One region of the Streptomyces sp. NPDC016459 genome, then DNA from elsewhere that is predicted to be linked to it. Evidence: riboswitches for the same ligand, from Rfam matches in the RefSeq annotation. Region 1 holds a riboswitch; the other holds the start of a gene.
The links. A riboswitch is a leader RNA that binds a small molecule or an ion and turns the genes downstream of it on or off. The one in region 1 is predicted to bind ZMP and ZTP.
Positions count from the first base shown of each region.

Region 1 (14,953 bases):
GGGTGGGGGGTCGTCCGGGGGCCGGGGGTGGGGAGAACCCCACTCCCCCAGCTTGTGGTGTGGATCACTCGACGAGGGTGCGCGTCGGATCCGTCGAGCGAGGTATCCTCGGCCGCTCAGTCTTCAGGTAGTCAAATTTGAGGAATGCGTTGTCGCTGTCGCCCGGACCCGATGATTCCGCCCGCGAAACCCCCCGTGAAACCACACGGGACCCCCTCCTCGGACTCGCCCACCACTCCGCCGTCTTCCTCCCCGCCGATCCGCCGCGCGCGGGCCGGATCGCCTTCTGGTCCCCGGACGGTGAGAGACTCCCGGACGTACGGGACGGCGTGGGCGGCTCGGACACGGCGGTCACGCCGGGCGGCTCCGGTGCGGCCGGCGGGTCGAGTACGGCGGGCACCCCAGGCGCCTCGGGGCCGGCGGACGCACCAGGCTCGGCGGGGCTCGTCACGGACCTCGCCCCGGTGGAGCTCACGGTCGTGGACGGCGCCACCCTCCGCCCCCTGACCGTCCCCGCCCTCACCCTCCCCGTACGGGACGCCCTGCCGCTGCTCGCCCGCGCGCGGTTCTCCGCCACCGCGTCCCCCGCGACCGCCTTCTGGGGTGCCGCCTCGCTGCTCGCCCTCGGCTTCGTCGCTCGCGGGCTGCTCCTGCCCGGTCTCACCTCCGACGACATCGACGCCTGGCGCGCCGGTCCGCTCGGCCCCGAGGACTTGGCGGAACTGCGGACGCTCGCGGCGTCGATGCCACCCGCGGCCCACGCCGTACCGCTCTCCGCGGACGAGCCGCCGCAGCTGCCGGAACCCGAGGCGCTGCTCCGGGCCTTCGCCGACGCCGTCGCGGACACCCTGCCCCGTACCCCCGCCGCTCGACTCGCCGCCGACGGACCCGCGTTCGCGGCCGACGAACCGCAGCGGATTCCCGGACAGCGGACGTGGGTGGCCGACGTGGCGGCGGTGCACGACGCGGGCGTCCGGCTGTCGCTCCGGCTCGAACTCCCCGGCTTCACCGCCCAGGCCGAGGAGGCGCCGGCGTTCCGCGCGGTCCTGCAACTGCACGCCGTCGCCGACCCGACGCTGGTCGCGGACGCGGCGGAGGTCTGGGCGGGTTCCGGCCGGGACGGGGCCGCCTTCGGCCCACGGGTCCGGATGGACGTCCTGCTCGCGCTCCGGCGCGCCGCTCGTGCGTGGGCCCCGCTGGCGCCCCTTCTGACGGCGGCGGTTCCCGACACCGTCGAACTCGCCGACGAGGAGGTCGCGGAGCTGCTCGGCGCGGCGGGCCGGGACCTCGCCGCGGCCGGTGTCCAGGTCCACTGGCCGCGCGAACTCACCGACCGGCTGACCGCCGGCGCGGTGATCGGCCCGGTCGGCGCGGACACCCACGGGGAGCCCGGCTCGGTCGGCGTGTCCCGGTCCGCCGGACAGCCCGACGGCACCGGGTCCGCCGAGGAGCCCCGGGCCGTCGGGTCCACCGGGGTCCCCGGCGACCCCCGGTCCACCGCGGGCGCTCAGGGCACTCGGTCCGCCGGAGCGCCCGCCGGTGCCCCGTCCCCCGGAGGCGCCCTGGCCGGCGAGGAGTTCACCGGGTCCCCGTCCTCGTCAGGGCTGCCCTCCTTCCTCTCCGCGGACGCCCTGCTCGGTTTCCACTGGCGCTTCGCCGTCGGTGATCAGGAGTTGACCAGGGCCGAGCTCGACCGGCTCGCCGAGGCCGGGCGGCCCCTCGTGCGCCTGAGGGACCGCTGGGTGCTCGTCGACCCGGCCGAAGTGCGCCGGGCGCGTGCCCAGCAGGACCGCAAGGTCACGCCGGTGGACGCCCTTTCGGCCGTCCTCACCGGCACCACCGAGATCGAGGGACAGCTCGTCGAGGTGGCGGCGACCGGCTGGCTCGAACGCCTGCGGCAGCGGCTCGCCGAACCCGAGGGCAGCCGCCCCGAGGTGTCCCAGCCGCCCGCGCTCGCCGCGAACCTCCGCGACTACCAGCTGCGCGGCCTCGACTGGCTGCACCGGATGACCTCCCTCGGTCTCGGTGGCTGTCTCGCCGACGACATGGGACTCGGCAAGACGATCACGGTGATCGCGCTGCATCTGCACCGTCAGTCCGACCCGGCAGCCGCAGGGCCCACCCTCGTCGTCTGCCCGACCTCCCTCATGGGCAACTGGCAACGGGAGATCGAGAAGTTCGCGCCCGGCACGCCGGTGCGCCGCTTCCACGGCGCGACCCGCGACCTGGAGGACCTCACCGACGGCGGCTTCGTCCTCACCACCTACGGCACCATGCGGCTCGACGCGGCCCGGCTCGCCGCGCGGAGCTGGGGGCTCGTCGTCGCGGACGAGGCGCAGCACGTCAAGAACCCGTACTCGGCGACGGCCAGGCAGCTGCGGACCATCGGCGCACGCGCGCGCGTGGCGCTGTCCGGCACCCCCGTGGAGAACAACCTCTCCGAGCTGTGGGCGATCCTCGACTGGACGACGCCGGGGCTCCTCGGCAGCCTGGGCGCGTTCAGGACCAGGTTCGCCGCCGCCGTGGAGGGCGGCAGGGACCCGGCCGCCGCCGCGCGACTCGCCGCGCTCGTCCGGCCGTTCCTGCTGCGCCGCCGCAAGTCGGACCCAGGTATCGCGCCCGAGCTGCCACCGAAGACGGAGACGGACCGGGCCGTGTCCCTGACACCGGAACAGGCCGGCCTCTACGAGGCGGTGGTGCGGGAGACCCTGGCGGCGATCTCCGAGGCCGACGGCATGGCGCGGCGCGGCCTGGTCGTGAAACTGCTGACGGGACTCAAGCAGATCTGCAACCACCCGGCGCAGTACCTCAAGGAGGAACGGCCGAGGATCGAGGGCCGCTCGGGCAAGCTGGAGCTGCTCGACGAGCTGCTCGACACGATCCTCGCCGAGGGCGCGTGCACCCTCGTCTTCACCCAGTACGTGGGGATGGCCAGGCTCCTGGAGACGCACCTCGCCGCGCGGGGCGTGCGGACGCAGTTCCTGCACGGCGGGACACCGGTCGCCGAACGCGAGGCGATGGTCGCCCGTTTCCAGGACGGGGAGGTCCCGGTCTTCCTCCTCTCCCTGAAGGCCGCCGGTACGGGGCTCAACCTCACCCGCGCGGAACACGTCGTGCACTACGACCGCTGGTGGAACCCCGCCGTGGAGGCCCAGGCCACCGACCGCGCGTACCGGATCGGGCAGGACCGGCCGGTGCAGGTCCACCGGCTGATCGCCGAGGGGACGATCGAGGACCGGATCGCGACCATGCTCGACCGCAAGCGGGAACTGGCGGACAGCGTCCTGGGAACGGGCGGGGACACGCCGCCGGAGCTGACCGAACTGACCGACGCCGAACTGGCGGAGCTGGTGCGACTGCGAGGGGACGGACGATGAGCGGGTACGGACACGGGGACGAGGAGCGTACGTTCGCGGCGCTGCCGCCCGCTCCGGGCGGGGCTTTCACCCGGACCTGGTGGGGCCGTGCGTGGCTCAAGGCCCTGGAGGACACCGCGCTCGACGGCGCGCAGCTCAAGGCGGGACGCCGGCACGCGCGCGCGGGAGCGGTGGGCGCCGTGTCGGTACGGCCGGGCCGGATCACGGCGGTGGTCAAGGACCGCGACGGGACGCCGTACCGCGGTGACGTCCTGGTGCGGGAGTTCTCGGAGGAGGAGTGGGAACGGCTCCTCGACCTCGCCGTGGACAGCGCGGGTCACATCGCGGCACTCCTCGAACGGGAGATGCCGCCGCACCTGGTGGAGGACGCGGCGGCGGCCGGGCTCGACCTGCTGCCGGGGATCGGCGACCTGGATGCGGAGTGCGGCTGCGACGCCTGGGACCACTGTCCGCACACATCGGCGCTCTGTTACCAGGTGGCACGTCTCATCGACGAGGATCCCTTCGTCCTGCTGCTCATGCGAGGGCGCGGGGAGCGCACGCTCATCGACCAGTTGCAGACGCGCAGTGCTTCGCGCGCCGCGCGTGGCGGCCCGGACACGGACGACACGCCGGATGAAGGGACCCCCTCGGGCGCTGGTGGGATGCCCGGCGTGTCGGCAGAGGAGGCGTACGCGGCGGAGTTCCTGCTGCCGCCACTGCCCGCTCCTCCCGTCGCGTCCGACGCACCCGGCCGGCCGGCGTCCCTGGACACGGAGACGGAGCCGGAACCCGGGATCGACCCGGCGGCACTGGAGTTCCTCGCTTCGGACGCGGCGGCCCGCGCGCACCGGATGCTCGTCGACGCCCTCGGGCCGACGCCGCTCGAACCCCGCCTGACGGTCGGTCAGGATGCCGTGCGGCTGGCGACGGCCTCCCCCGCGCCGTGGATCGCGGCGCGGCTCGCCGCGGGTTCGGGCCGGACGCGGGCGGAGCTGGACCTGGCCACGCGCGCGTGGCGGTTCGGAGGCGCGGCCGCCCTCGCCGTACTGGAGGAGGAGTGGACGCCGGACGCCGAGGCGCTCACCCGGGCCGGGGCCCGGCTCCAGGAGGCCTGGGAGGACGACGAACGGCCGGTGCTGCGGCGGTCGGGCGGCGCGCGGTGGACGGCGGTGGGCGCGGAGGCACAGCTACGACTCGGCGAGGACGGGCGCTGGTGGCCGTACCTCAAGTCCGGTGCCCGCTGGGCACCCGCGGGTCCGCCGGACCGTGATCCGGCGACGGCTCTCGCCACGGCCTTCGCCGCCGGTGCTACCGGAGCGGTCGGCTGAGCTTGCCGCCGGTGGCGGAGGGAGCGACCAGGCTGCAGGCGACGGTGGTCGAGCCGAGAAGGTAGCTGGTCCGGTACGGGTACTGGACGAAGGTGGTCCAACGCGTGCCGAGCGGCTGCAACGCGGCCTTGCGGCGCAGGGGTTCGCGGCACAGCACGGCGGCCGCCTCGCGGACCGCCGTGTCGGTGGCAAGGACTCCGGTCAGTCGGAGCCGGGAGACGAGTTCGGCGTGGTGCGGCGTGTCGCAGGAACGCCGGAGGGCGGTGCCCGGCGCGTCGCGGTCGATGTCGAAGCAGTCGCCGACCCGCAGCGCCTCGAAGGAGACGGGCCGGGCCGGTGTGCCGTCGTGCGTGACGGTGGCGGTCGGCCGAGATGGGGGTGCGATGCTTCCGGCACGGGAGGGGGTCGGGGACACGCCCGTCACGCTGCCGTCGGCGCGGGAGGAGGGGTCGGCGGGCGCGCTACGGGTCGGTGCGCCGTCGCCGGTCGCGTCGGCCGTCACGGTGGCGTCCGGCGGTGTGATGTCCGCGCGGGCGTCGGGTGCGCCGCCTTCAGGGGTACCGCTGTCTCCGCCGCGCGTGTCGCTCGCCTCGCCGTCGGTCGCGAAGGTGGCGTCCCCGGCGTCGGAGGCCCGGGGCGAGGGCACGCCGACCTGCTCACCGCCCGGTCGGCCGTCGTTGGCGAGGTCCTGCTCGGTCCCGCCCCGAACGACCACGAACGCGCCCGCCACCAGCGCGGCCACGAGCAGCGGGACGACCGGCACGCCGAACCACTGCGCGCGCCCCGCGGGCGGCACCGGCTTGGCCGCGCCCAGCCGGCCGAGGCGTGGCGACCACCCGGTCTCGGAACCGGAGCGCGCGGCGAGGACGTCGGAGCCGACCGGCGCGGCGGAGGCCGCGCGTTCGGCAGACGCCGCGGAGACCATGGGCTCGGCTGACGCCTCGGACGCCGTCGGTTCGGTCGAGCCGGGTGCGTCCGGTCGGCGGTGCGGCGGCGGGGTGGCGGGGGACGGGTGGGGCACGGGGTCCAGGTTCGCCCGTCGGCGGGCCCGCGGCCACCCTTTTTCGGGGGATGACCGCCGACCGTACAGAACCGTGACAATCCCCGGCCGCGCTCCGGCCCGCCACCGCCCCTGCCGTCGCCCCGCCATGACTCCCCTACAGGCCGAGCTGACGCTCCGCGCCCTCGACCGTCTGGGCGAGGAGCACGGCGATGGTCATGGGGCCGACGCCGCCGGGGACCGGGGTGATGAGGGAGGCGCGTTCGGCGGCCGACGCGAAGTCGACGTCACCGACGTTGCCCGGGTTGTAGCCGGCGTCGACGACGACGGCACCGGGCTTGATGTCGGCGCCCTTGATGAAGTTCGGCTTGCCGACGGCGGCCACGAGGACGTCGGCCTCGCGGACGACGGAGGCGAGGTCCTCGGTGCGGGAGTGGCAGTAGGTGACGGTGGCGTCGCGGCCGAGGAGAAGCAGACCGGCCGGCTTGCCGAGGATGGCGCTGCGGCCGACGACGACGGCGCGCTTGCCGCGGAGTTCGACGTCGTACGCGTCGAGGAGACGCATGATTCCGCCGGGCGTGCAGGAGACGAAGCCGGGCAGTCCGAAGCCCATGGCGGCGAAGGAGGCCATGGTGACGCCGTCGACGTCCTTGGCGGGCGCGATGGCCTCGAAGGCGGCGCGCTCGTCGATGTGGGGGCCGACCGGGTGCTGGAGCAGGATGCCGTGGACCTCGGGGTCCTCGGAGAGGGCGGTGATCGCGGCGACGAGTTCCCCGGTCGTCGTGGCGGCGGGCAGCTCGACGTGCCGGGAGCGGATGCCGGCCTTGGCGCAACGGTTCTGCTTCATCTTCACGTACGTCACGGAGGCCGGGTCCGCGCCGACCAGGACGGTCGCGAGACACGGCGTGACACCGGTGCGGCGGGTGATCTCGGCGGCGCGGGCGGCGGTCTCCTCGACCGTACGGCGGGCGAGGGCCGTGCCGTCCATGAGGGCGGCGGTGCTGGTGGACATGGCGACTCCTGGGCTTCGTCTCCGACGGGTTGTTCGCCCAGGCGCACGGCATCCGGACGGGCCCGCCGAGGGGCGCTCCCGCCGGGCCGCTCCCCGGTGGTGGTCCACCTCAAGCGCCAGTCACGGCCCGGGACCACTGTACGTGAGGGGGCGGGGATCCCTTCCTGACGGGTGCGGATCGACAAGCCGTGGGGGCTCGTTCGGCTGCCGCGGGGCTCGGACCCCGGCCGTGCCGCCACCTCGCCCTCTTCCCGTACGACGACCACAAGCCCGTCGAACACCGCACCGCCGTCGCCGACCACCTCACCGAACGCGGACAGGCCCTCGACGCCCCCGTCGCGCGGCAGCGGCGCCGCCGTCTGGACCGTATGGCCCCTGGAAGCCCTGACCGCACCCGGCGTGGCTCGAGCGGCCCGCACCCGGCGCGGCTGAGCGACTACCGACTCCCGTCGTTCCCTCCCCGTGACGTCGTTACGGCCGCCCCGGGCGCGTCCGGCTCGGGCCCCGCCTCCGCCACGGCCCGGGGCGTCACCGTCCCGCCCGCGCTCGCGGTCCCGCCCGGCGGCGCACTCGCGATCGCGTCGGGTTTCGTCGGGACTCCCCCGCGCCGCCATACGCGCCCCCTGCCGACACGCACGCGCGTGGCTCCTCCGCGCTCGATCATCCCGAGGGCCACCCCGGCGACGATGATCACACCGCCCGTCATCTGGGCGAGCCGGATCGACTCGCCGTTGATCACGACGGCGCCGACGACACCGAAGACCGGTACGAGGTTGAGGATGTTGACCGCGACGCTCGACGCCATCCTGCGCAGGCCGTAGTTGTAGAGCAGGAAGCCTCCGACCGAACACCCCACGGCCAGGTACACCAGCAGGGCCGAGGCGGTCGCGTCCGGCACGCGCCACTCGTCGGCCTCCAACAGGGAGGCCAGGAGGAAACCGGCCGCGCCGGCCACGGTCTGGTGGTAGGTGACGGTAACGGCGTCCTGACCGGCGCTCGCACGCTTGCCGAGCACGTTGTATCCGGCCCAGGCCAGCCCGCCGACCAGCAGCAGGACATCGCCCACCCAGCGCGAACTCCCCCCGACGTCGGCGCCGTTGCGCACGACGAGGAAGGCGCCGAGGGTGGCGAGGAGCACGCCCGCCACCCTCGGCAGCGGCATCCGGGTGCGGAGGACGACCCCTTCGAGCAGCATCGTCATCAGCGGGTACGTGGCCACGATCAGCGAAGCGTCGGACGCCGTGGACAGGTCGACGCCGACGTTCTCCAGAACGAAGTAGACGGTGATGCCGAGGAACCCGCTCAGGTAGAGCTGCCGCCGCCTCGGGTCCGGCCGGGCCGTGCGGCGGCGGCCCAGCCGCACCATCACGCCCAGGAGCAGCGCCGCGAGGGTGAACCTGATGGCGCCGATGCCGAGCGGGCCGACGTCGTCGAGGACCCGTTTGGTCACCGCGTACGAACTGCTCCAGAACAGCGCGGCCGCGATGACCGCGCACACCGCCCCCACCGTGGGTCCTCGTTCACGCATCAGGCCACCTCTCTCCCCTGCACGACGAGCAGCACCGTTCGACCACACGGTGACCGAACGAACAGCCGCTGCTTAGGCTGGAAGCTAGCAACATCATCGAGGTTGCTGCGCAGAGTCCGAATTACCTTCGAAATCCCATGGAGCGAGGCAAGCGTGGACGAACTTGATTCGGCGTTGGTGCGGATGCTTCAGGAGGACGGTCGGCGCACCAATCGGGACATGGCCCAGGAACTGGGGATCGCACCGTCGACCTGTCTGGAGCGGATCCGCTCGCTGCGCAGGAGCGGTGTGCTGACGGGGTTCCACGCGGAGGCGGACCTCGCGGCGATCGGCCGCGGGCTGCAGGCCGTGATCGCCGTGCGGGTCCGGCCGCCCACGCGTGCGGCGATCGAGGCGTTCCAGGCCTTCCTGGAGGGGATGCCCGAGGTCGTCTCGATCTTCGTCCTCACGGGCAACGACGACTTCCTCGTGCACGTCGCCGTCCGGGACACCGACCATCTGCACGCGGTCGTCCTGGACAAGATGACGAAACGCCCTGAACTCGCCGACGTACGCACGTCGGTGGTCTACGGGCACATGCGGAAGAAGGTCATCGGTCCGATGTGACACCGGGTCGAGGGGCCTCGCCCGTTCAGGCGACGCCCTGCGGTCGGAACTGCACGCTGATCCGCGGCCCGACCGCGCGGCTCGTCTTCGGGATCGCGTGGTCCCAGGTGCGCTGGCAGGAACCGCCCATCACCACGAGGTCACCGTGGCCGAGGGGGAGCCGGAGCGCGGCGGGCCCACCGCCGCGCGGGCGGAGAGCGAGGTCGCGCGGATCACCGAGGGAGAGGATGGCGACCATCGTGTTCCGCGTGGAGGAGCGACCGGTCCGGTCACCGTGCCAGGCGACGCTGTCGCGCCCGTCGCGGTAGAGGCAGAGGCCGGCGGTGACGAAGGGTTCGCCGAGCTCGGACGCGTAATGGGCGTCGAGGGCGGATCGGCCATCGTGGAGGGCGGGGTGCGGCAGGGGCTCACCCTCTCGGTAGTACGCGAGCAGACGCGGTACGGCGACCACGTCGTCGTACATCTTCCGCTCCTCGGCCCGCCACGGCACCCGTTCGACGAGCTCGTCGAACAGGGCGTCGGCGCCGTGGAACCACCCGGGCAGATGGTCGATCCAGGCCCCGTGCGCGAGGGTGGTCCGCCAGATCCCGTCGAACGGGCCGGGGCGGGGGTCGTCGCCCTGATCGAACAGGGAGCCCTGGAGGCCGGGGATCGGCCGTGGTGCGGTCATGGTCCCAGGATAGCCGCATAACCGAACATCTGATCGAATCATTGCGGGCGCCCGAGGCCCCTTCACAGCGGCCTGCCCGGCCTCACGGCAGAGGCGTGCCGCCGGTCGCGTTGACGATCTCCCCGGTGATGTAGCTCGCCCCGGGCGAGGCGAGGAAGACGTACGCGGGAGCCATCTCCGCCGGCTGGGCGGCCCGGCCCAGGGGCGACTGGCGGCCGAAGTCCTTCGTGTCCGGCATCGTCGCCGGAATCAGCGGGGTCCACACCGGGCCGGGCGCGACCGCGTTCACACGGATGCCGCGCTCGGCCAGCATCTGCGCCAGACCGTGCGTGAAGGAGATGATCGCCGACTTCGTCATCGCGTAGTCGAGGAGGTGCGGGCTGGGCTGGTAGCCCTGCACGGAGGTGGTGTTGATGATGGAGCCCCCACGCGGGATGTGCGGCAGGGCCCTGCGGGAGAGCCAGAACATCCCGTAGAGGTTGGTCTTCATCACCCGGTCGAACTGCTCCGTGGTGATGGCCTCGATCCCGTCCGGTTGCGCCATCTGGTAGGCGGCGTTGTTGACGAGGACGTCGATGCGCCCGTGCTCGTCCACCGCACGGTCGATCAGAGCCGCGCACTGGCTCTCGTCCCGGATGTCGCACACGACGGGGAGAGCCTTGCGCCCCGCCTCCTGGACCAGACGCGCGGTCTCCGCGGCCTCCTGCTCCTCCTCCGGCAGGTAGGTGAAGACGATGTCCGCGCCTTCCCGTGCGAAGGCCAGGCAGACGGCCCTGCCGATCCCGGAGTCGCCGCCGGTGACCACCGCCACCCGGTCGACGAGCACCTCGTGACCGCGGTACGAGTCCTCACCGTGGTCCGGACGGGGTCGCATCGCCTCGGTCGAGCCGGGGTGGTCCTGCTCCTGGTCCGGGAAGGGGGGCCGGGGGTGGCCCGTCCCGGGGTCGGGGACGGGTGCTTGTTCCTCAGGGGACATCGGGATCTCCGTGCTGTGGGGGCGCTGGGCGTGCGGTCTGGTGGCGCTGTGCTCTCGGGGCGTTCAGCGCCTCAGGACGATGCCGGGTACGGCACCGACTTGAGGCGGCGGGCGAGGTGGGCGGTGTTGGCGGCCAGGGTCGCGGTCGTGGCCGCGGTCTTCTCCGGCGTCTTCTCGAGGTCCTGGTAGTCCGTCCCCTGCATGGCTTCACCGACCCAGTAGGTGACGGCGTTCGGCGCGAGGGAGAACCCGACGTCGTTGAGCCCCTGGAAGAGGTCGGCGCTCACCTTGTGCGCCCCGTCCTCGTTGCCCACGACACAGACCGCGGCCACCTTCCCGTAGGTCAGCATCCGGCCTTCCTCGTCGGTCTCGGAGATCTCGGCGTCCAGCCGTTCCATGACCCGCTGGGCGATGCTCGACGGGTGCCCGAGCCAGATCGGGGTCGACAGGACGAGAATGTCGCAGCCGAGGATCGTGTCGCGGATCTCGGGCCACGCGTCCCCGTCGCCCATGTCGGTCTTCACCCCGGGGCGCACGTCGTGGTCGGCGAGCCGGATGATCTTGCCGCTCACGCCGTGCTCGCTCAGGGCGGCCATGGTCTGCTCGGCCAGCAGCTGCGAGCTGGAGGCGGCCGGGGACGGGGAAAGAGTGCAGACCAGGGCGACGGCGCGCAGGGGTGTGGTGTCGTTGGCGTCCATGGCCACCCCCTACCCCCGACCCGAGGTCGTATCTCACCTTTCCGCGCAGTGCGGCCCGGATGGCGAGGGAGGAGTGGGCCAGGCGGCGGTCTCCTGGTCGCGCCCGGGGCGCGGTGGCCGAATAGTGCCCTGCAGAGCGGGTAGGCGGCCTGGTGCCCGTCGCCGAGACACGCGGGTGCACGGTTACCGCTCGCCCACGGACGGGCCGCCCGCCACCGCCACCCGAGGACAGGAGCCTTCGATGACCTCGCTCAGCACGAGCACCCCGGACGCAGCCACCGCAGGCCCCCGCCTGGTCGCGGGGCGCGGTGACCTCTCGGGCGCCGTGGAGAGGGCCCTGCGGACGGGTCGGCCGCCGGCGTACACCGAGGGAAGCATCCGGCGGGCGGACCCCTGGGGCGAGGACCTGCAGCTCGCGCTGTACCTGCTGTACGAGCTCCACTACCGTGGCTTCGAGGCTGTCGACGACTCCCGCGAGTGGGATCCGGACCTGCTGCGCCTGCGACGGGAGCTGGAGGACCTCTTCCTCCAGGCGCTGCGCACCGCGCTCCCCGACGTGCCCCGGTCCGTCGACGAGGCCTTCGCACCGCTGCTCGTCGAACCGGTCGATCCGGCCGACAGCGTCAGCCGCCACCTGGAGACCGAGGGAGAGCTCTGGCAGCTGCGCGAGTACGCGGCACTGCGCTCCCTCTACCACCTCAAGGAGGCGGACCCGCACGTCTGGGTCATCCCCCGGCTGACCGGGCGGGCCAAGGCGGCGATGGTGGCCATCGAGTACGACGAGTTCGGCGCCGGACACGCGGACCGCATCCACGCCCGGCTCTTCGCGGACCTCATGACCGACCTCGGCCTGGACACGTCCTACGGCCACTACCTGGACCATGCCGACGCGACGCTCCTCGCGACCGTCAACCTGATGTCACTCTTCGGTCTGCACCGTGCCCTGCGCGGAGCGCTGGTCGGCCACTTCGCCTGTGTCGAGGTCACCTCGTCGCCAGGCTCCCGCAGGCTCGCCAAGGCGATGCGCCGGTGTGGCGCCGGGCAGGCCGCGGAGCGGTTCTACACCGAACACATCGAAGCCGACGCCGTCCACGAGCAGATCGTGCGGCGCGAGGTGATCGGCGGACTCCTCGTCGACGAACCCGCGCTCGAACCGGACATCGCCTTCGGCTGCGCCGCGACCGTGCTGCTCGACGACAGGCTCGACGCCCACATCCGCGAAGCCTGGGCTGCGGGCCGCTCCGCGCTCCGCAGCCCTCTGCCGGACGCGGACCCGAGGGCCTGACCATGGCCGGACTCGACGCCTTCGCCGAGGTGCTCGACTACCCGATGTACGTCGTGACGACGAGGGCCGGGGACGAACGGGCGGGCTGCCTGGTGGGATTCGCCTCGCAGTGCTCGATCGACCCGCCCCTCTTCATGGTGTGGCTCTCCCGGGCCAACCGCACCTACCGCGTCGCACACCGAGCCTCCCACCTGGCGGTTCACACCCTGCGGCCCGAGCAGCGGACGACGGCGGAGCTGTTCGGGGGACGGACCGGCGACGACATCGACAAGTTCGACCGGGTGGAGTGGGGGCCGGGGGAGGGTGGCGTGCCCGTCCTCTCCGACTGCTGCTCCTGGTTCGTGGGCCGGGTGCTGGAACGCGTCGACGGCGGGGACCACATCGGTTTCCTGCTCGCTCCCGTCGCGGAGAGCCCGTCCGGCCCCGTGCGGCCCCCGCTGCTCCGGTTCGGTGACGTCGTGGACCTCTCCCCCGGGCACCCGGCCTGAGAACACCGTGGTCAGCGCCCCGGATGGTCTCCCGGGTGCTCTCCCGGGTGCTCCCCGGGGCCGTCCCGCAGGGGGGCCAGCGGGGTGGGCGACAGGTCGGTCGTCTCCTCACCCGGTTCGAGCAGGGTGTCCGCCGCTCCGACGATGAGGGGATCGGGCGTGCCGACCGCCTCCGGGTCCTTGCACGCGTAGTCGATACGGGCCAGGAGGCTGCGCATGGCCTCGAGGCGCCCGCGCCGCTTGTCGTTGCTCTTGACCACGGTCCACGGCGCGTGCTCGGTGTCCGTCTCCCGGAACATGGCGACCTTGGCCGTGGTGTAGTCGTCCCAGCGGTCCAGCGAGGCGAGGTCGGTGGGAGAGAGCTTCCACTGCCGTACGGGGTCGACCTGACGGATGGCGAAACGGGTGCGCTGCTCCGAGCGGGAGACGGAGAACCAGAACTTCACCAGATGGATGCCGTCCTCGACCAGCATGCGTTCGAAGAGCGGGCACTGGTGGAGGAACAGCTCGTACTCCTCGTCGGTGCAGAAGCCCATCACCCGCTCGACGCCCGCGCGGTTGTACCAGGAGCGGTCGAAGAACACGATCTCGCCGGGGCCCGGCAGAGGGGCCACATAGCGCTGGAAGAACCACTGCCCGGCTTCTCGCTCGGTCGGCTTGTCGAGGGCGACGATCCGGGCGCCGCGCGGATTGAGCCGCTCGGTGAACCGCTGGATGGTTCCGCCCTTGCCGGCGGCGTCCCGCCCCTCGCACAGCACCACGATCCGGGCACCGGTGTCCTTCGCCCAACGCTGCAGCTTGAGCATCTCGATCTGCAGGATCCGCTTCTGCCGCTCGTACTCGGCACGGCGGACCTTGCGGACGTACGGATAGTTCTCCTGCCAGGTGCGGATGGGGTCGCCGGTGGCGCTGAGCAGGACGGGCTGCTCGGGCCGGCTGACGTCCACGCTGAGCCCTTCGAGCAGGTCCTGCTCACGGGCCTCGTCCCGGTCCTCGTCCTTGCCGTCAGCACTGTTCATGTCGGCCATGCGTCGCCCCGCTCCACTCGCCCGTTCGGTCCGACATCCTCGTACCCACAGACAGCCCGGTACCCACGGACATCCTCACACTCACTGACATCCTCATCCCCGTGGGCATCCTCATGCCCGCCGGTCCCGGCGTCAGCGGCGGCGGGCTTGGCCCCGGGGGCTCGGGGCAGACGGGACACATGACTGTGCCCAAGGCTCTCGTCCTCGTCCTCGACTCCACCGACCCGGAACCCCTGGCGGAGTTCTACGCGGCGCTCCTCGGCGCCACCGTGGAGCCCCACCCGGGGGATCCCGACCTGCTGCTCGTCTCCGGTGATTCCGGGGCGGTGCTCGGCATCCGGCGTGACCACGGGCAGGCGCCGCCCAGCTGGCCCCGCCCCGAGGACGCCCAACAGGCCCACCTGGAGATCCTCGTGGCCCCCGACGCCCTCGACGAGGCGGAACGCGAGGCGGTCTCGCTCGGCGCGCGGCCCGTCGCGGCGGTGCGCGACGGCACCCGGACCGACCGGCGAACGGACCTGCGCCGCTACACGGACCCGGCCGGTCACTCCTTCGTCCTGGCCACGACGCCTCCGGTGGACGCCGACCAGGGTCTTCCCCGCGCCCGGCAGGCCTGAGCGCGGGCGACAGAGCGGCGCCCCCGCCTCCCCGTGGGGAGACCGGGGCGGCCGGCTCGGTCGTCGTGACACGCGGCGGACCTGCCTACTTGTCGCGGTCCAGGGAGTCGCGGACGCCTTCGGCGCGCTCGCGGGCCGTGTCGGCGGCGTCGCGGGCCTTGCCCTTCATCTGGTCCGTCTTGCCCTCCGACTCCATGCGCTTGTTGCCCATGGCCTTCCCCGCGGCCTCCTTGATCTTGCCCTTCGCCTTCTCCGTGCCCTTGCCTGCCATGACGTTTTGCCCCTTTCCTGTGGATGGGTTCCAGGTGCCACGCTAGGCAGACTCCGTGGAATGCGCCCGTCGACCCGTCACTCCTCA
Region 1 covers NZ_JBEYCR010000006.1:335,554-350,506, reverse strand. Annotated here, with positions in the region: gene ABZ567_RS18220 (DEAD/DEAH box helicase) at 465-3,377, shown strand; gene ABZ567_RS18215 (SWF or SNF family helicase) at 3,374-4,687, shown strand; gene ABZ567_RS18210 (hypothetical protein) at 4,668-5,708, opposite strand; gene ABZ567_RS18205 (bifunctional 5,10-methylenetetrahydrofolate dehydrogenase/5,10-methenyltetrahydrofolate cyclohydrolase) at 5,845-6,699, opposite strand; ZMP/ZTP riboswitch at 6,728-6,833, opposite strand; gene ABZ567_RS18200 (DMT family transporter) at 7,136-8,227, opposite strand; gene ABZ567_RS18195 (Lrp/AsnC family transcriptional regulator) at 8,381-8,833, shown strand; gene ABZ567_RS18190 (alpha-ketoglutarate-dependent dioxygenase AlkB) at 8,859-9,503, opposite strand; gene ABZ567_RS18185 (SDR family oxidoreductase) at 9,586-10,479, opposite strand; gene ABZ567_RS18180 (NAD(P)H-dependent oxidoreductase) at 10,551-11,177, opposite strand; gene ABZ567_RS18175 (iron-containing redox enzyme family protein) at 11,419-12,462, shown strand; gene ABZ567_RS18170 (flavin reductase family protein) at 12,465-12,950, shown strand; gene ppk2 (polyphosphate kinase 2) at 12,962-13,969, opposite strand; gene ABZ567_RS18160 (VOC family protein) at 14,158-14,595, shown strand; gene ABZ567_RS18155 (CsbD family protein) at 14,681-14,866, opposite strand.

Region 2 (14,953 bases), on a different contig from region 1:
GCGCTGCTCTTCCGCATCGCCTCCGGCCACCTGCTCGGCGCGGACGTGCCGGTCAAGCTGCGCCTCCTCGAGATCCCGCAGGGCGTCAAGGCCGCCGAGGGCACCGCCATGGAGCTCGACGACTGCGCGTTCCCGCTGCTCAAGGGCATCGACATCTTCGACGACCCGAGCCAGGGCTTCGAGGGCGCCAACGTCGCGCTGCTCGTCGGCGCCCGCCCGCGTACCAAGGGCATGGAGCGCGGTGACCTGCTCGCCGCCAACGGCGGCATCTTCAAGCCGCAGGGCAAGGCCATCAACGACCACGCCGCGGACGACATCAAGGTCCTCGTCGTCGGCAACCCGGCCAACACCAACGCCCTGATCGCCCAGGCCGCCGCCCCGGACGTGCCGGCCGAGCGCTTCACCGCGATGACCCGCCTCGACCACAACCGCGCGCTCTCGCAGCTCGCCGCCAAGACCGGCGCCTCGGTCGAGGACATCAAGCGCCTCACCATCTGGGGCAACCACTCGGCGACCCAGTACCCGGACATCTTCCACGCGGAGATCGCCGGCAAGAACGCCGCCGAGGTCGTCAACGACGAGGCGTGGCTGGCCGACACCTTCATCCCGACCGTCGCCAAGCGCGGCGCCGCGATCATCGAGGCCCGTGGCGCGTCCTCCGCCGCCTCCGCCGCGAACGCCGCCATCGACCACGTCCACACCTGGGTCAACGGCACCGCCGCGGGTGACTGGACCTCCATGGGCATCCCGTCGGACGGCTCGTACGGCGTCCCGGAGGGTCTCATCTCCTCCTTCCCCGTCACCTGCACCGACGGCAGGTACGAGATCGTCCAGGGCCTGGAGATCAACGACTTCTCCCGTGGCCGCATCGACGCCTCCGTGGCGGAGCTCGCCGAGGAGCGCGACGCGGTGCGCGAGCTCGGCCTCATCTGAGCCGGTCTCACCTGAGCCCGGCTCCTCCGGGTCGACTCACCTGAGTCCGGCTCCTCCGAGTCCGGCTCCACACACTCGGTGCCCCCGGGCCGTACGACCGACCGTACGGCCCGGGGGCGCCGTTTTTCCTGCCGACAGGGCACCCCGAACTCCCTTATGCTGACCCACCGATTCGCGGCCGACCGGGCCGCGGACACGGACGGTCACACCATCGGGGGAGTCTTGACGACGTCGTCCATTCCGCAGCAGCCCGCCGGCCCGCCCCACGTGCCGCCGGCCGTCGACCCGCGCCGGTTACCGGCCTCCAGTGAGGCGACCCGGCTGCTCTGCGCCGGCACGTACCTCGACGACGGGTTCCGAGACGCGGTCATCGACCAGCTGTACGTCCACGAGGAGCGCTTCGCCGCCCCCTCCCTCGGCTACGACGCGGGCCGCGTCCTCGCCCACGCCCTGCGCGCCCGCCGCGTCGAACTCGGCTGGGCCGTCGGCATCCTGGCCCTCTGGATCATCGCGATCCCGCTCACCAAGGGCCTGGTCGCCCTCCTCATCGCCCCCTTCCTGGTCCTCGGCCTCGCCCGCTGGGTCCGCGGCCGGTCCGCCACCGCCCCCGTCTACCGGGTCGTCCCCGCCTTCGTACTGCGCTGGTACGGGCGGATCATGCTCTTCCAGTCCGCCCTGTTGCTGTTCCTCCTCGCCCTGGGCGACGACGACGACTCCGGGGGCGAGTTCCTCGGAAACATCGACGAGTTCTCCGAGACCGGCGAGTTCCTCGACCTCGCGGTGAGCCTCACCGCCCAGGAGATGTGGGGCATCGGCCCCCTGGAGGTGTGGATCACCGTCGCCGTGCCGCTCCTCGTGGCCTGGGCCGTGGCCACCCAGCGCGGCCAGTTCGCCCGCGCGCTCACCCAGGAGCTGTCCCGGGAGCGCTTCCCCGACCTGCGGTCCGACCCGGCCGAGCAGGCCGAGGGCGCCCGTTCCCGACGCCTGCGCGACCGGATCCGGGTCGAACAGCACGCGCGGCTCGTCATGTACGGGACCGACGACCCGTTCTGCGGCGCCGGCGAGCCGTACGAGCCCTGGTCCCTCTCCGTCGAGCTGCGTCCCCGCAAGGACCTGGAGGGCTCGGCGCCCGAACCGCTCGACAACAGCGCCGTCATGCGGCACGTCGTCCCGCTCGTGGAGGCGCTGCGCGTCCCTTCGCCGCACGGCTCGCCGCAGATCCGGGCGGCCGTACGGGACCGGCTGCGCGAACTCGAGATCGACGAGGTCGTCTTCCTGCCGGTCGACGGGCTGCCGGCCCGCGCCGCCGCTCCGTACACCCCGGAGGGTTTCGAGACGCACCGCTCCGGCGCCGTCGAGGAGGGCGGCGAGAGCCGTCGGCACTTCCTGCGCATCCGGGTCGGCGGCTGGGGCGAGGAGATCGTCACCACCGTCTTCGTCCGCGTCCACACCCAGGGCGGGATGCTGATGCTGGAGGTGGCACCGCATGTGCTGCGGCCGGTGAAGCCGCTCTTCCGGTACGCCGACCGGATCGCCCACCGCTACCGCCACAACCACCACTTCGGCAAGGCCGTGTGGGCCCTGGGCCAGACCCCGCGCTCCGCAGGGCACGCCCTGGTCACCGTCGGGCGTTCCCTCGGCCACGGCTGGCGGCTGCTCACCGCGGGACACGCCAACGCGCTGCCCGAGGGCCCCGAGGTCTCGGTCCGTGAGCTCGGCTCCGACGACGAGGCCTCGCTGTTCCAGGAGATGGACGTCAGCCGCTATCTGAAGAGCGTGCAGGACCGGGTCGCGAACGGCGTGACGGTCGCGCTCCGCGAAGCCGGATACGAGACCGCCGAGTTCGAGCAGAAGATCGTGCACGTCGCCGAGGGCGGCACGTTCATCGAGAACACCAGGGGCAACGTCACCCTCGGCAACCACAACACCGTCACCAGCAAGACCTTCACCACCGCGACGACCGGAGGCAACCGTGGCTGAGACCGGGAACGGCACCCCTGACGACCGCGCCCGTGGCGGCGTCCACGTCACCAACACCGGGGGCAACGTCACCATCGGCGACCACAACACCGTCACGCACACGGTGCACGGCGGGCAGCCGCCCCGTGACCCCCGGCAGGAGGCGCTCCTCCAGGCCATCCGACGCCTCCGCGCCGACCTCGGAGGCATCGTGCCCTCCGAGCAGACGGCCGCGCTCGACGCCGAACTCTCCGACGCCGAGGACGAGATCGAGGGCACGGGACGGGCCGACGCGGGACGCCTGACCCGCCTGCGCCAGGCCCTCACGGACGCCGGCGCGGTGACCGGGATCCTCGCCTCGGGAGTGACCGTGGGACAGGCCGTCGGCACCCTGCTAGGAGGGTGAGATGAGCGGTTACGGGGGCGGGAGCGGGGGCGTGGCCCGCTGGAACGACGAGACGCAGAGCTGGGAGAGCGGCGGAGCGACGCCCGGCCCCGGGTACGGGAACGGGGGCGGTCCGGTGGCCCCGCTGCCGCCGCCTCCGCCGGAGTACGCGCCGGGGGGTGACCGGGAGTCCGCGGTGGGACGGACCCCGGAGCCCGTGCCGGGGTCCGGGGCGGGGTCCGGGGCGGGAGCGGGACCCGAGGGCGACTCGAAGTCCGACGCGGGACCGGCGCCGGAGTACGCGCCGGAGTACGCCCCGGAGCCCCCTGCGGGCCCTGCGCCGGAGTACGCCCCGGAGCCCGCTGCGGGTCCCGCGCCGGCGTACGCTCCCGCGCACGACGCCGGGACCGTCCCCGCGCACGTCTCCGTCTATCTGCCGGAGTCGGGCGGGTGGCAGCACCCCGTCTCCGGCCCGGTCGCCCCGACGGATCGGCCACGCGCGCGGGTGGCGGTCGCGGCCGCGGTCGCGGGAGCCGTCCTGGTGGCGGGCTCCGTCGGCGGTTGGTTGCTCTGGGGCAGGGGCGACGCGGAGCCCCCGGCGGCGAGCGGCCCACCCGCTGCCGTCCCGACGGCCCCGGAGACCACAAACCCCACCTCCCACACACCGTCACCCTCCGACACATCCGCCCCTCCCGGGGACGGGGGCGACGTGCCGCCGCCCGGCTACCGCGCCGTCGAGGACCTCAAGGGCTTCACGCTCGCCGTCCCCGACGGCTGGGACCGCACCGAGTCCGAACAGGGCGTCTTCTACAACGCGCCGGACCGCCGCAGCCTGCTCCAGGTCTTCGTGGTCACCGAGACCGGTCTGACGCCGTACGAGGCCCTGCGGGGGGCCTCGGAGGACGGCCGGGCCAACAAACCCGGCTACCAGGAGATCAGCCTCGAACGGGTCACGGGGGAGGTGGACGCTCCGGCCGACTCCGTGGAGCTGGTGTACGCGTACGACCGGGACGACGGCAGCCGCAGAAAGGTCGTCGACCGGGCCTTCACGGCCGAGGACGGCACCCACTACGCGATCCTGGCCGCCGGCCCGGAGAGCGCGTGGCCGAAACAGCGAGAAGTCCTGCGCGTGGCCCTGGACTTCTTCCGCCCGGACGCGCACTGACCTGACCGGACGCCGGGGCCGCCCCGCCCAGGTCCCCGGGCCCCCGCCCAGGTCCCGGGGGCCGACCACCGGGCTCGGGCCGGGCGGCCACCGGACTCGGGAGGGCCGCCCCTCCCCGGCCCCACCGGGCCCGGGAGGCCCGCCCTGCCCAGGTCCCGGGAGGCCCGCCCACCAGGCCCGCTCACAGCGCCCCCGCGTCCCTCAGCCTCCTCGCCAGCGCCGTCAGGTGGTCCCGGGCGTGCAGGAGCAGGCCGTCGCCGAAGGTGATGCGGGTCGCGCCCAGGCGGCCGAGTTCCGCGAAGGGCGGGGCGTCCGGGCCCGCCAGGGCGTTGAGGGGGAGGTAGCCGAGGGCCGAGCGCAGGGCCGGGAGGTCGGCGGGCGGGGCCGCGATCGGGTAGACGCAGTCCGCGCCCGCCTCCGCGTACAGCCGGGCCCGTGCGATCGCCGCCGCCGTCGGGTCGGCCGTCCCGCGGATGTACACGTCCACGCGCGCGTTGACGAAGAGTCCGGGTCCCGCCGCGGCCCGTACGTCCGCCAGATACTCGGCGTGCGCCCCCGCGTCCTTGAGGGCGCGGTCCTCGCCGGTGTCCTCCAGGTTCACCCCGACGGCCCCCGACTCCCGGACACGCTCCACGAGTTCCGCCGGGGCCAGCCCGTAACCGCCCTCCAGGTCCGCCGTGACCGGTACGGAGACCGCGCGGACGATCCGGGCCACGGCGGCGAACATCTCCGCCGCCGGCGTCGCCCCGTCCTCGTACCCGAGGGAGGCGGCCACCCCGGCGCTCGGCGTGGCGAGTGCCGGGAACCCGGCCGCCTCGAAGGCGCGGGCGCTCACCGCGTCCCACGGGCCGGGCAGCACCAGCGGATCGCCGGCCGCCCGGTCCCGGTGGAGGGCGCGCAGGGCCCCGGCCGTCGCGGGCCCGCTCACGCGGAGCGGGGGGTGTAGTTGCCGGGCGTCATGCGGGTGGTGACGGCGATCCGGTTCCAGGCGTTGATGACGACGATCGCGCCGATGACCCGGGCGAGTTCGGCCTCGTCGAAGTGGGCGGCGGCGTGGGCGTACACCTCGTCGGGGACGGACCCGTCGGTGAGGACGGTGACGGATTCGGTCAGCGCGAGGGCCGCGAGCTCCCGCTCGGTGTAGAAGTGCCGGGACTCCCGCCAGGCGGAGAGCTGCACGATCCGCTCGACGGTCTCGCCCTCCGCGAGCGCGTCCTTGCTGTGCATGTCGATGCAGAACGCACAGCGGTTGACCTGGGAGGCCCGGATCTTGATCAGGTGGTAGAGCGTCGGATCGACGTCCTGCGCGGCGGCCGCCTCCAGGCGCCGCATGGCCCGGTAGAACTCGGGCACGTGCTCGGCGAACGGGAGGCGCGGCGCGTGCTCGTGGGCGTACGCGGTGGGGGCGGCGGTCTCGGCGAGGGTGGTGGCTCTCGTGGTCATGCCTTCACCGTACGAGCCCGGTGGCACAGGAGTATGGTCCATTTCCATGGCAGGCGAGTGGGCCACTTTCGGCGCCGATCTTCATCTGGAACTCCGCGGTCCACGCCTGCGGGCAGGCCTCACGGACGCCCTGCGGGAGGCCGTACGCAGCGGGCGTCTGACGGCGGGCACCCGCCTGCCGTCCTCCCGGTCGCTCGCCGCCGACCTCGGCGTGGCCCGCAACACCGTCGCCGACGCCTACGCCGAACTCGTCGCCGAGGGCTGGCTGACGGCCCGCCAGGGCTCCGGCACCCGGGTCGCCCGCCGCGCCGAACCCCGTACGGCGGCGCGACCGTCCCGAGTGTCCGCCCCCGTGCTCGCCCTGCCCCGCCCCTCCGCGCCCGCACACGACCTGAAGCCCGGCAGCCCCGACCTCGCGTCCTTCCCGCGCGCCGCATGGCTCAAGGCGTACCGGCGGGCGCTCACCGCCGCCCCCAACGAGGCCTTCGGGTACGGGGATCCGCGCGGCCGGATCGAACTGCGCACCGCCCTCGCCGAGTACCTCGCCCGCGCGCGGGGCGTGCACGCCCGGCCCGAGCAGATCGTCGTCTGCGCGGGCTTCGTGCACGGGCTGATGCTGCTCGGCCAGGTGCTGCGGGGCCGGGGCGTACGGGAGGTGGCGGTCGAGTCGTACGGGCTCGCCCTCCACGCCGGTCTCCTCACGGGGGCGGGACTCGGCACCCCGGTCCTGCCCTTCGACGAACGCGGCACCCGCGTAGAGGACCTGGCCGTGCGGGGTCCTGTCGGGGCCGTCCTCATGACGGCGGCCCACCAGTTCCCGCTGGGCGGCGCCCTGCCCCCGGACCGGAGGACGGCGGTCGTCGACTGGGCGCGGGCCTCGGGCGGCTTCGTCCTGGAGGACGACTACGACGGGGAGTTCCGCTACGACCGACAGCGGGTGGGCGCGCTCCAGGGCCTCGACCCCGAGCGCGTCGTCCACCTCGGCACCGCGAGCAAGTCCCTCGCCCCCGGGCTGCGGCTCGCGTGGATGGTGCTGCCGGAGAGCCTGGTCGGCGAGGTGGTGGCGGCGAAGGGTGCCGTGGACCGGGCGTCCGGCGCGCCGGACCAGCTGGCGTTCGCGGAGTTCCTGGGTTCGGGGGCGTACGACCGGCACGTACGGGCGATGCGGCTGCGCTACCGGCGCCGCCGCGACCAGCTGGTGGCGGCGGTGGCCGCGCACTCGCCCGGGATCCGGGTCAGCGGGATCGCGGCGGGCCTCCATGCCGTCCTGGCCCTTCCGCCCGGCACCGAGCAGGCGGTCCTGCGGGCCGCGGCCTGGCACGGGCTCGCCGTCCAGGGCGTCAACCAGTTCCGCCGCCCGACGGTCCCCGCGACTCTGGACGGCCTCGTCGTCGGCTACGCCACACCGCCGGACAGCGCCTGGCAGAGCGCCCTGACCACGCTCGTACGCGTGCTTCCCGAATGACCGTCAATGGCCGGCGCCCCATGTGTACGAGGGTGGTGCGCGGGGCGCTCGCGCCGACCGAGGTTCGGGTGGCGCGAGCGTCGTCCTGTGCGGCCAGCCCTCGTCCTCGCCCTCGGGGAGCGCGGCCGGGGCGCCGGAGGGCCCCAGGGGCGGATACCGGCAGGTGCTCGCCGACCGCCCCTACCTGCTCCTCACCACCGCCAACTTCCTGATCGCCTTCGGCTACACCACCCAGGCCATCGCCCTGCCGATCTTCCTCACCCGCGACGTCGGCATCCCCGACGCCCTGGCCGGAGCCGTGTTCGCCCTCAACACCGTCCTGGTCGCCACACTCGGCGTCCCCGTCGCCCGCTTCACCCTGCGCGGCAGACGCACCCGCACGGCCGCGGCCGGAGCGGTCGTCTTCGCGCTCTCCTTCGCCGCCTTCGCGGTGCTTCCCCTGCTGACCGGCGGTACCGGCGCCCTCGTCGCCGTCCTGGCGGTCGCGGTGCTCTACACCGCCGGTGAACTCGTCCACTCCGCACCGTCGCAGAGCCTGGCGATCCAGGCCGCCCCCGATCACCTGCGGGGGCGCTACCTGTCGGTCCACCAGCTGTCCTGGTCGGTCTGCCGCACCATCGCGCCCGTACTCCTGGGCTTCCTGCTCGATGCCGGGCGGTGGCACGTGTGGACGGTCCTCACCGGCGCCGCCATCCTGCTCCGCGCCGAACGCGTACTGCCGCCCCATGTCGTCGGCAGCACACGGAAAGCCCCCGCCGCCAACCCCGCTCGGGAGGTCAGGACCTGACGGCCGTCTCCGGGGGCTCGCCGAAACGGGCCAGGGTCAGGGAACCCGCCACCGCCACCGCGAAGCCGACGACCGCGAGCCAGCCGAGGCCCTCGCGGGTGCGGTCCCCGAGCCAGACCACTCCCACCACCGCCGGTCCGATCGTCTCGCCGAGCACCATGCCCGCCGTCGCCGTGGTCACCGAGCCGCGCTGGAGCGCCGAGGTCAGAAGGAGGAACGCCGCCGCGCCGCCCACGAGCAGCGCGTACCCGGCGGGGTCGGCGAAGTCGATGCCGTCGACCAGCCGCACCCCCACCTCCACCACCCCGAAGCCGAAGCCCGCCCCCAGGCCGAGGACCAGCGCCCGCGGCCGGTCCGGCAGCCGGCCGCCCACCACCCCGAGCAGCAGCACGCCGAAGGCGGTCGCGAGCAGCGCCCACCGGAGCGCCTCCGAACCGTCCCGGTGCCCCTCCTCCCCGGCGGCGAGCGCCAGCAGGGCGAGGCCGGCGCAGACCACGGCCACGGCCGTCCACTCCACCCGGCTCAGCCGCACCGCCAGCAGCCGGGAGGCGACCACCGCGGTGACCGCCAGGCTCGCGGCGAGGGCCGCGCCCACCGCGTAGATGGGCAGTGTCCGCAGGGCGACGACCTCCAGGGCGAAGCCCAGACCGTCCAGGCCGAGACCGGCGACGTACCGCCACTGCCGCAGCGCCCGCCACATCAGCGCGACGTCGACGCCGCCGCCCGTCCCGGGGGTCGCGGCGCGGGCGGCCACCGCCTGGAGGACCGAGGCCGTGCCGAAGCAGACGGACGAGGCGAGCGCACACAGCATCCCGAGAAGCACGGAACGACTCTAGGTGGGTCGTCCCGGGACAACCCACCTGGAGAGGTCCGGCCGGAAACGACCGGCCTAGACTGTGCGGTCGCGACAGTCGTGCACGCGACAAGCGTGGCCGGGGAGGTCGCGACCGTGAAGGGGAGGGCGACGGACATGCGCAGACTGAGGTCGAGCACGGTGGTGCTCGGCGGGATGGGCGTGCTCGCGGCGACGATCACCGCGTGCGGTTCCGAGCCGGACAAGCGGTGCGTGGACCCGCTGACCCGGGAGGAACTGCCCCGCTACCAGTGCGAGAGCGTCGGTGGCCGCGATGACGACGACGACAGCACGACCCACCGGGGCTCCTACTACTACGGCGGTTCCCTCCGCGACAACCGCGTGAGCGGCGGCAGCTTCGACAAGAAGGCCGTCGACACCGGGGGCTTCGGCTGCTCCGGTTCCGGCGGCGGCTGAGAAGGGCCCGGCACATGCAACGGCACACCATCGAGCCCCGGCCCGGCTGGCAGGAGACGGTGGAGGAGCAGGGGCTCGTCTACCCGCTGACCCGCTACCCGGACGGAACGCTGCGCCCGTACTGGGACGAGAGCGCGTACTACTCCTTCACCCTGCCCGAGGTCGAGGCCCTGGAGGAGGTCGTCGAGGAGCTGCACGCGATGTGCCTGGCGGCGGCCGCGCACATCGTCGAGCGGGAACGGTTCGCCGAGCTCGGGATCACCGACCCGAAGCTCGTCGCCCTTGTCGCCGAGTCCTGGCACCGCCGTGCCGAACTCCCCTCCCTCTACGGCCGGTTCGACCTGCACTACGACGGTACGGGCCCGGCCAAGATGCTGGAGTACAACGCCGACACCCCCACCTCGCTCGTGGAGGCCGCCAGCCCGCAGTGGTTCTGGATGGAGGAGCGGTTCCCCGGCGCCGACCAGTGGAACTCCCTCCACGAAAGGCTCGTCGACGCCTGGAAGCGCCAGGCGCCCCTGCTGCCCCCGGGCCCCGTCCACTTCGTCCACTCCGACGGCGACGAACTCGGCGAGGACCTGATGACGGTCGCGTACCTGCGCGAGACCGCCCAGCAGGCAGGACTCGACACCGAGGCGCTCTCCGTCGAACGGATCGGCTGGGACCGGCTCTCGCGCCGCTTCGTGGACGACCGGCTCCGCTTCATCCGCAGCTGCTTCAAGCTCTACCCGTGGGAGTGGCTCACCACCGACCGCTTCGGCCGGCACGTCCTCGACACCCTCGACAACGGCGGCGGCACCGGCACCACCTGCTGGATCGAGCCCGTCTGGAAGATGCTGCTCTCCAACAAGGCGCTCCTCGCGATCCTGTGGGAGCTGTACCCCGGCCACCCGAACCTGCTGCCCGCCTACCTCGACGGGCCGCGTGAACTCGCCTCCACCACCGGCTGGGTGGCCAAGCCGCTGCTCGGCCGTGAGGGCGCGGGCGTCACCCTCCACGACGCCGGCACGGAACCGTTCGTACGGGACGGGGAGCCCTGCTGCTACCAGGAACTGGCCCCGCTGCCCGACTTCGACGGCAACCGGGTGGTGCTCGGAGCGTGGGTCGTCGAGAACGAGGCGGCGGGGCTCGGGATACGGGAGTCGGCGGGACTCGTCACCGACGAGTACGCCCGCTTCCTCCCGCACGTGATCCTCTGATCCCTCCCCGGAGGGGCCGCCCCCGCCGCCGCACCGGCGGGGCGGACGGGCGGATCAGTCCGATCAGTCCGACAGCACGCCCCTCAGCTGTTCGAGACCCCAGTCCAGGTCCTCCTTCGAGATCACCAGCGGGGGTGCGATCCGGATCGTCGAGCCGTGGGTGTCCTTCACCAGGACACCCCGCTCCATCAGCTTCTCCGAGATCTCCCGGCCCGTGCCCCGCGACGGCACGACGTCCACCCCGGCCCACAGCCCACGCCCGCGCACCGCCTCCACCGCCCCGGCGCCCACCAGCAGCCCCAGCTCCGCGTGGAGGTGGTCGCCCAGCTCCGCCGCCCGCTCCTGGAACTCGCCCGTCCGCAGCATCGCGATCACCTCCAGGGCCACCGCGCACGCCAGCGGGTTCCCGCCGAACGTCGACCCGTGCTCACCCGGCCGGAACACCCCGAGCACGTCCCGGTCGGCGACCACCGCCGACACCGGCACCACCCCGCCGCCCAGCGCCTTCCCCAGGACGTACATGTCCGGCACCACACCCTCGTGCTCGCACGCGAACGTCCGCCCCGTCCGGCCGAGGCCCGACTGGATCTCGTCCGCCACGAACAGCACGTTCCGCCGGCGCGTCAGCTCCCGCACCCCCGCCAGATAGCCGGCCGGCGGGACCAGGACCCCCGCCTCGCCCTGGATCGGTTCGATCAGCACGGCCACCGTGTTCTCGGTGACCGCCGCCTCCATCGCCGTCAGATCCCCGTACGGCACGATCTCGAACCCCGGCGTGTACGGACCGTAGTGGTCCCGGGCCTCGTGGTCCGTGGAGAAGCTGACGATCGTCGTCGTCCTGCCGTGGAAGTTGTTCGCCGCGACCACGATCTTCGCGTGCCCGTCCGGCACGCCCTTCACCTCGTACCCCCACTTCCTGGCGGTCTTCACGGCCGTCTCGACCGCCTCCGCGCCGGTGTTCATCGGCAGCACCGCCTCCTTGCCGCACAACTCGGCGAGCTGCGTGCAGAAGTCGGCGAACCGGTCGTGGTGGAAGGCGCGCGAGGTCAGCGTCACCCGCTCCAGCTGGGCCTTCGCCGCGTCGATCAGACGCCGGTTGCCGTGCCCGAAGTTGAGCGCCGAGTACCCGGCGAGCAGGTCGAGGTAGCGGCGCCCCTCGACATCGGTCATCCAGGCGCCGTCCGCCGAAGCGACGACGACCGGCAGGGGGTGGTAGTTGTGAGCGCTGTGCGCCTCCGCCGAAGCGATCGCGTCTTGTGTGCCCGACACGGGATCTCCGTTCGTCCTGCGGCTCGCGGGATGGCCCCGCCGAGGGGATGTGGCCCCTGTTTCTATCGTCGCTCGCGCACCGGGCGGGGAAACCTCGCACACGGCGCGCCCTGCGCGGGTGTCGTGTCGGTCAGGCCGGGCTCGCGTGGTCCCCGATCCGGCCCGACCGGCAGGAACCCCCGCTACTCTGAGAACACGCACGGCGACTGGCGCACGGGGAAGCGACCCCGGGGGAGCCGTGCGCGGCAACCACACGGGACGCCGCCCGCCTGGGCGTCACGGGACCTTGTCCCGCGTGGCGCCGCGCCTCCCACGCAGCGCCCCGGGACCCACCGACGCCCCGGAGGATCCCGCATGTACGTCCCGCAGCATCCCGCGCTCGCCGCCGCCGACCCCGAGCTCGCCGCCCTCGTCGACGCCGAGGAACGGCTCCAGGGGGAGACCCTGCGCCTCATCCCCAGCGAGAACTACGTCTCCGCCGCCGTCCTCGAAGCCTCCGGCACCGTCCTCCAGAACAAGTACAGCGAGGGCTACCCCGGCCGCCGCTACTACGAGGGCCAGCAGAACATCGACCAGGTCGAGACCCTCGCCGTCGAGCGCGCCAAGGCCGTCTTCGGCGTCGAGCACGCCAACGTCCAGCCCTACTCCGGCTCCCCGGCCAACCTCGCCGTGTACCTCGCCTTCGCCGAGCCCGGTGACACCGTCATGGGCATGGCCCTGCCGATGGGCGGCCACCTCACCCACGGCTGGGGCGTCTCCGCCACCGGCAGGTGGTTCCGCGGCGTCCAGTACGGCGTCCGCCACGCCGCGACCTCCGAGGGCGGCGGCCTCATCGACTTCGACGAGGTCCGCGACCTCGCCCTCAAGGAACGCCCGAAGGTGATCTTCTGCGGCGGCACCGCGCTGCCCCGCACGATCGACTTCGCCGCCTTCGGTGAGATCGCCCGTGAGGTCGGTGCCGTGCTCGTCGCCGACATCGCCCATATCGCCGGCCTCATCGCGGGCGGCGCCCACCCGTCCCCCGTCCCGCACGTGGACGTGATCTCCACGACCACCCACAAGACCCTGCGCGGCCCGCGCGGCGCCATGCTCATGTCCCGCGAGGAGCACGCCAAGGCTCTCGACAAGGCCGTCTTCCCCGGCCTCCAGGGCGGCCCGCACAACCAGACCACCGCCGCCATCGCCGTAGCCCTCCGCGAGGCCTCCCAGCCCTCCTTCCGCGACTACGCCCACGCCGTCGTCGCCAACGCCAGGGCCCTCGCCGAGGCGCTCCTCGCCCGCGGCTTCGACCTGGTCTCCGGCGGCACCGACAACCATCTGATCCTGATGGACCTGACCCCCAAGCAGGTCCCGGGCAAGATCGCCGCGAAGGCCCTCGACCGGGCGGGCATCGTCGTCAACCACAACACCGTCCCCTACGACCCCCGGAAGCCGTTCGACCCCTCCGGCATCCGCATCGGCACCCCCTCCCTCACCTCGCGCGGCCTGACTCCTGAGCACATGGACCAGGTCGCCGACTGGATCGACCGCGGCGTCACGGCGGCCGGCGCGGGCGACGAGGGCGCCCTCCGCACCCTCCGCGCCGAGGTCGCCGAGCTGATGAGCGCGCACCCGGCCCCGGGTCTCCCCGTCTGACCGCGCCAGGGACCGGACCGGGAGTCATCCGCCGGGGCCCAGGGACTCCGCCGCCCGGCGGGCCTCCTCCCGGCCCGGTATGCCCTCCAGCCGGAAGGTGCGCGCGCCCCCGCTCCTCGTCCAGAGGAGCGTGGGGCCCGCCGTGCGGACCTCATGGGTCCAGGCCGTGCCCGCACCGTCCGTCAGCGGGACCGTCAGGAGGTGCGGGGCCGCGAACCAGTAGCCCTGCGCGCCGTCCGGGAGGTCGACCCACTCCGGTCGCGTCCTGACCTGCTTGGCGAAGCCGATGTCCAGGCGGGCCGGGAACTCGTCCAGCCGGACCGTCCGCCCCCCGTCGCGCCAGCACAGGCTGATCACCGCCCGGCCCCGCTCGGCCGACCCCGTCACCGTGACCGCGTCCGGCGCGCCGAGCGCCCCCGGTATCAGGGGCTCGAAGCCCGCCCTGCGCCCGGCCTCCGCCAACGGCACCGGCTCCGCGCACCCGGGCACCGGCACCGAGCCTCCGCCCGGGACCCGGCGCCCCTCCGGGTCGTACCGCACGGCGACCCCGCCGAAGCCGAACCAGTCCACCACCGCCGCCCGCACCGGCGGAGTCAGCACCAGGACGATCAACACCCCGGTGAGGCCCGCGACCAGCGCCCGCCACCGCTCGCGCGCCCACGCCCACGCCGAGGCCCACGTCGACGTCCACCGCCGTCGCCGGCCCGGCCCGGGCAGCCACCCCGGCACCCCCTCGGGCGTCGGTGTCGGCACCCGCTCGGCGAGGAGCTGTGCGAGCACCCGCTCGGCCATCGTCCCGCCGTCCACGTCCGGCACCCGCAGCCGCCGTCCCAGCTCCCGCAGCTCGTCCGGCAGCTCCTCGTCAGCCACGCCCCTCGCCTCCTTCCCGGCCCTCGCCCAGCTCCAGTCCCAGTTTCCGCAGCGCCCGGCTCAGCCGGGACTTCACCGTCCCCTTCGGCCAGCCCAGCGCCTGCGCCGTCTCCGCCTCGTCCAGCTCCAGGAGATAGCGGTGGATCACCACCTGACGGTGGTCCTCGCCGAGACCGTCCAGGGCGTCGAGGAGCCGCCGGCTCCGCTCCCTCTGCTCGGCCGCGACCGCCGGGTCCGCCGACTCCGGTATCCGCGGCTCGCCGCCGAGCAGGTCCGCCTCCCGGTCCGCGACGGCACGCCGCCGACCCGCCGCCCGCACTGTGTTCCTGGTCTCATTGACGACGATCCGCAACAGCCACGGCCGGAACGCCGCCCCCTCCTGGAACCGCCCCAGCGAGCGGTACGCCTTGAAGAAGGCCTGCTGCACCACGTCCTCGGCCTCCGCGCCGGCGCCGCACGCCACCGCCGCTCGCAGAGCGACCGCCGTATGCGCGCGAACCAGCGCCGCGTACGCCTCCGGCTCTCCGGCGCGTACCCGTGCGATCACCGCGGCCTCGTCGGCGACCAGGCCCC
Region 2 covers NZ_JBEYCR010000002.1:295,905-310,857, forward strand. Annotated here, with positions in the region: gene ABZ567_RS06960 (malate dehydrogenase) at 1-933, shown strand, start outside; gene ABZ567_RS06965 (hypothetical protein) at 1,156-2,913, shown strand; gene ABZ567_RS06970 (hypothetical protein) at 2,906-3,298, shown strand; gene ABZ567_RS06975 (hypothetical protein) at 3,300-4,442, shown strand; gene ABZ567_RS06980 (isocitrate lyase/phosphoenolpyruvate mutase family protein) at 4,624-5,370, opposite strand; gene ABZ567_RS06985 (carboxymuconolactone decarboxylase family protein) at 5,367-5,885, opposite strand; gene ABZ567_RS06990 (PLP-dependent aminotransferase family protein) at 5,932-7,350, shown strand; gene ABZ567_RS06995 (MFS transporter) at 7,514-8,137, shown strand; gene ABZ567_RS07000 (hypothetical protein) at 8,127-8,948, opposite strand; gene ABZ567_RS07005 (hypothetical protein) at 9,108-9,407, shown strand; gene ABZ567_RS07010 (glutathionylspermidine synthase family protein) at 9,422-10,606, shown strand; gene rocD (ornithine--oxo-acid transaminase) at 10,670-11,875, opposite strand; ZMP/ZTP riboswitch at 12,068-12,157, shown strand; gene glyA (serine hydroxymethyltransferase) at 12,230-13,510, shown strand; gene ABZ567_RS07025 (hypothetical protein) at 13,535-14,380, opposite strand; gene ABZ567_RS07030 (RNA polymerase sigma factor) at 14,373-14,953, opposite strand, start outside.
Region 2: it holds a riboswitch for ZMP and ZTP, as region 1 does, so the genes downstream of both, glyA (serine hydroxymethyltransferase) here and ABZ567_RS18205 (bifunctional 5,10-methylenetetrahydrofolate dehydrogenase/5,10-methenyltetrahydrofolate cyclohydrolase) in region 1, are expected to answer to the same signal.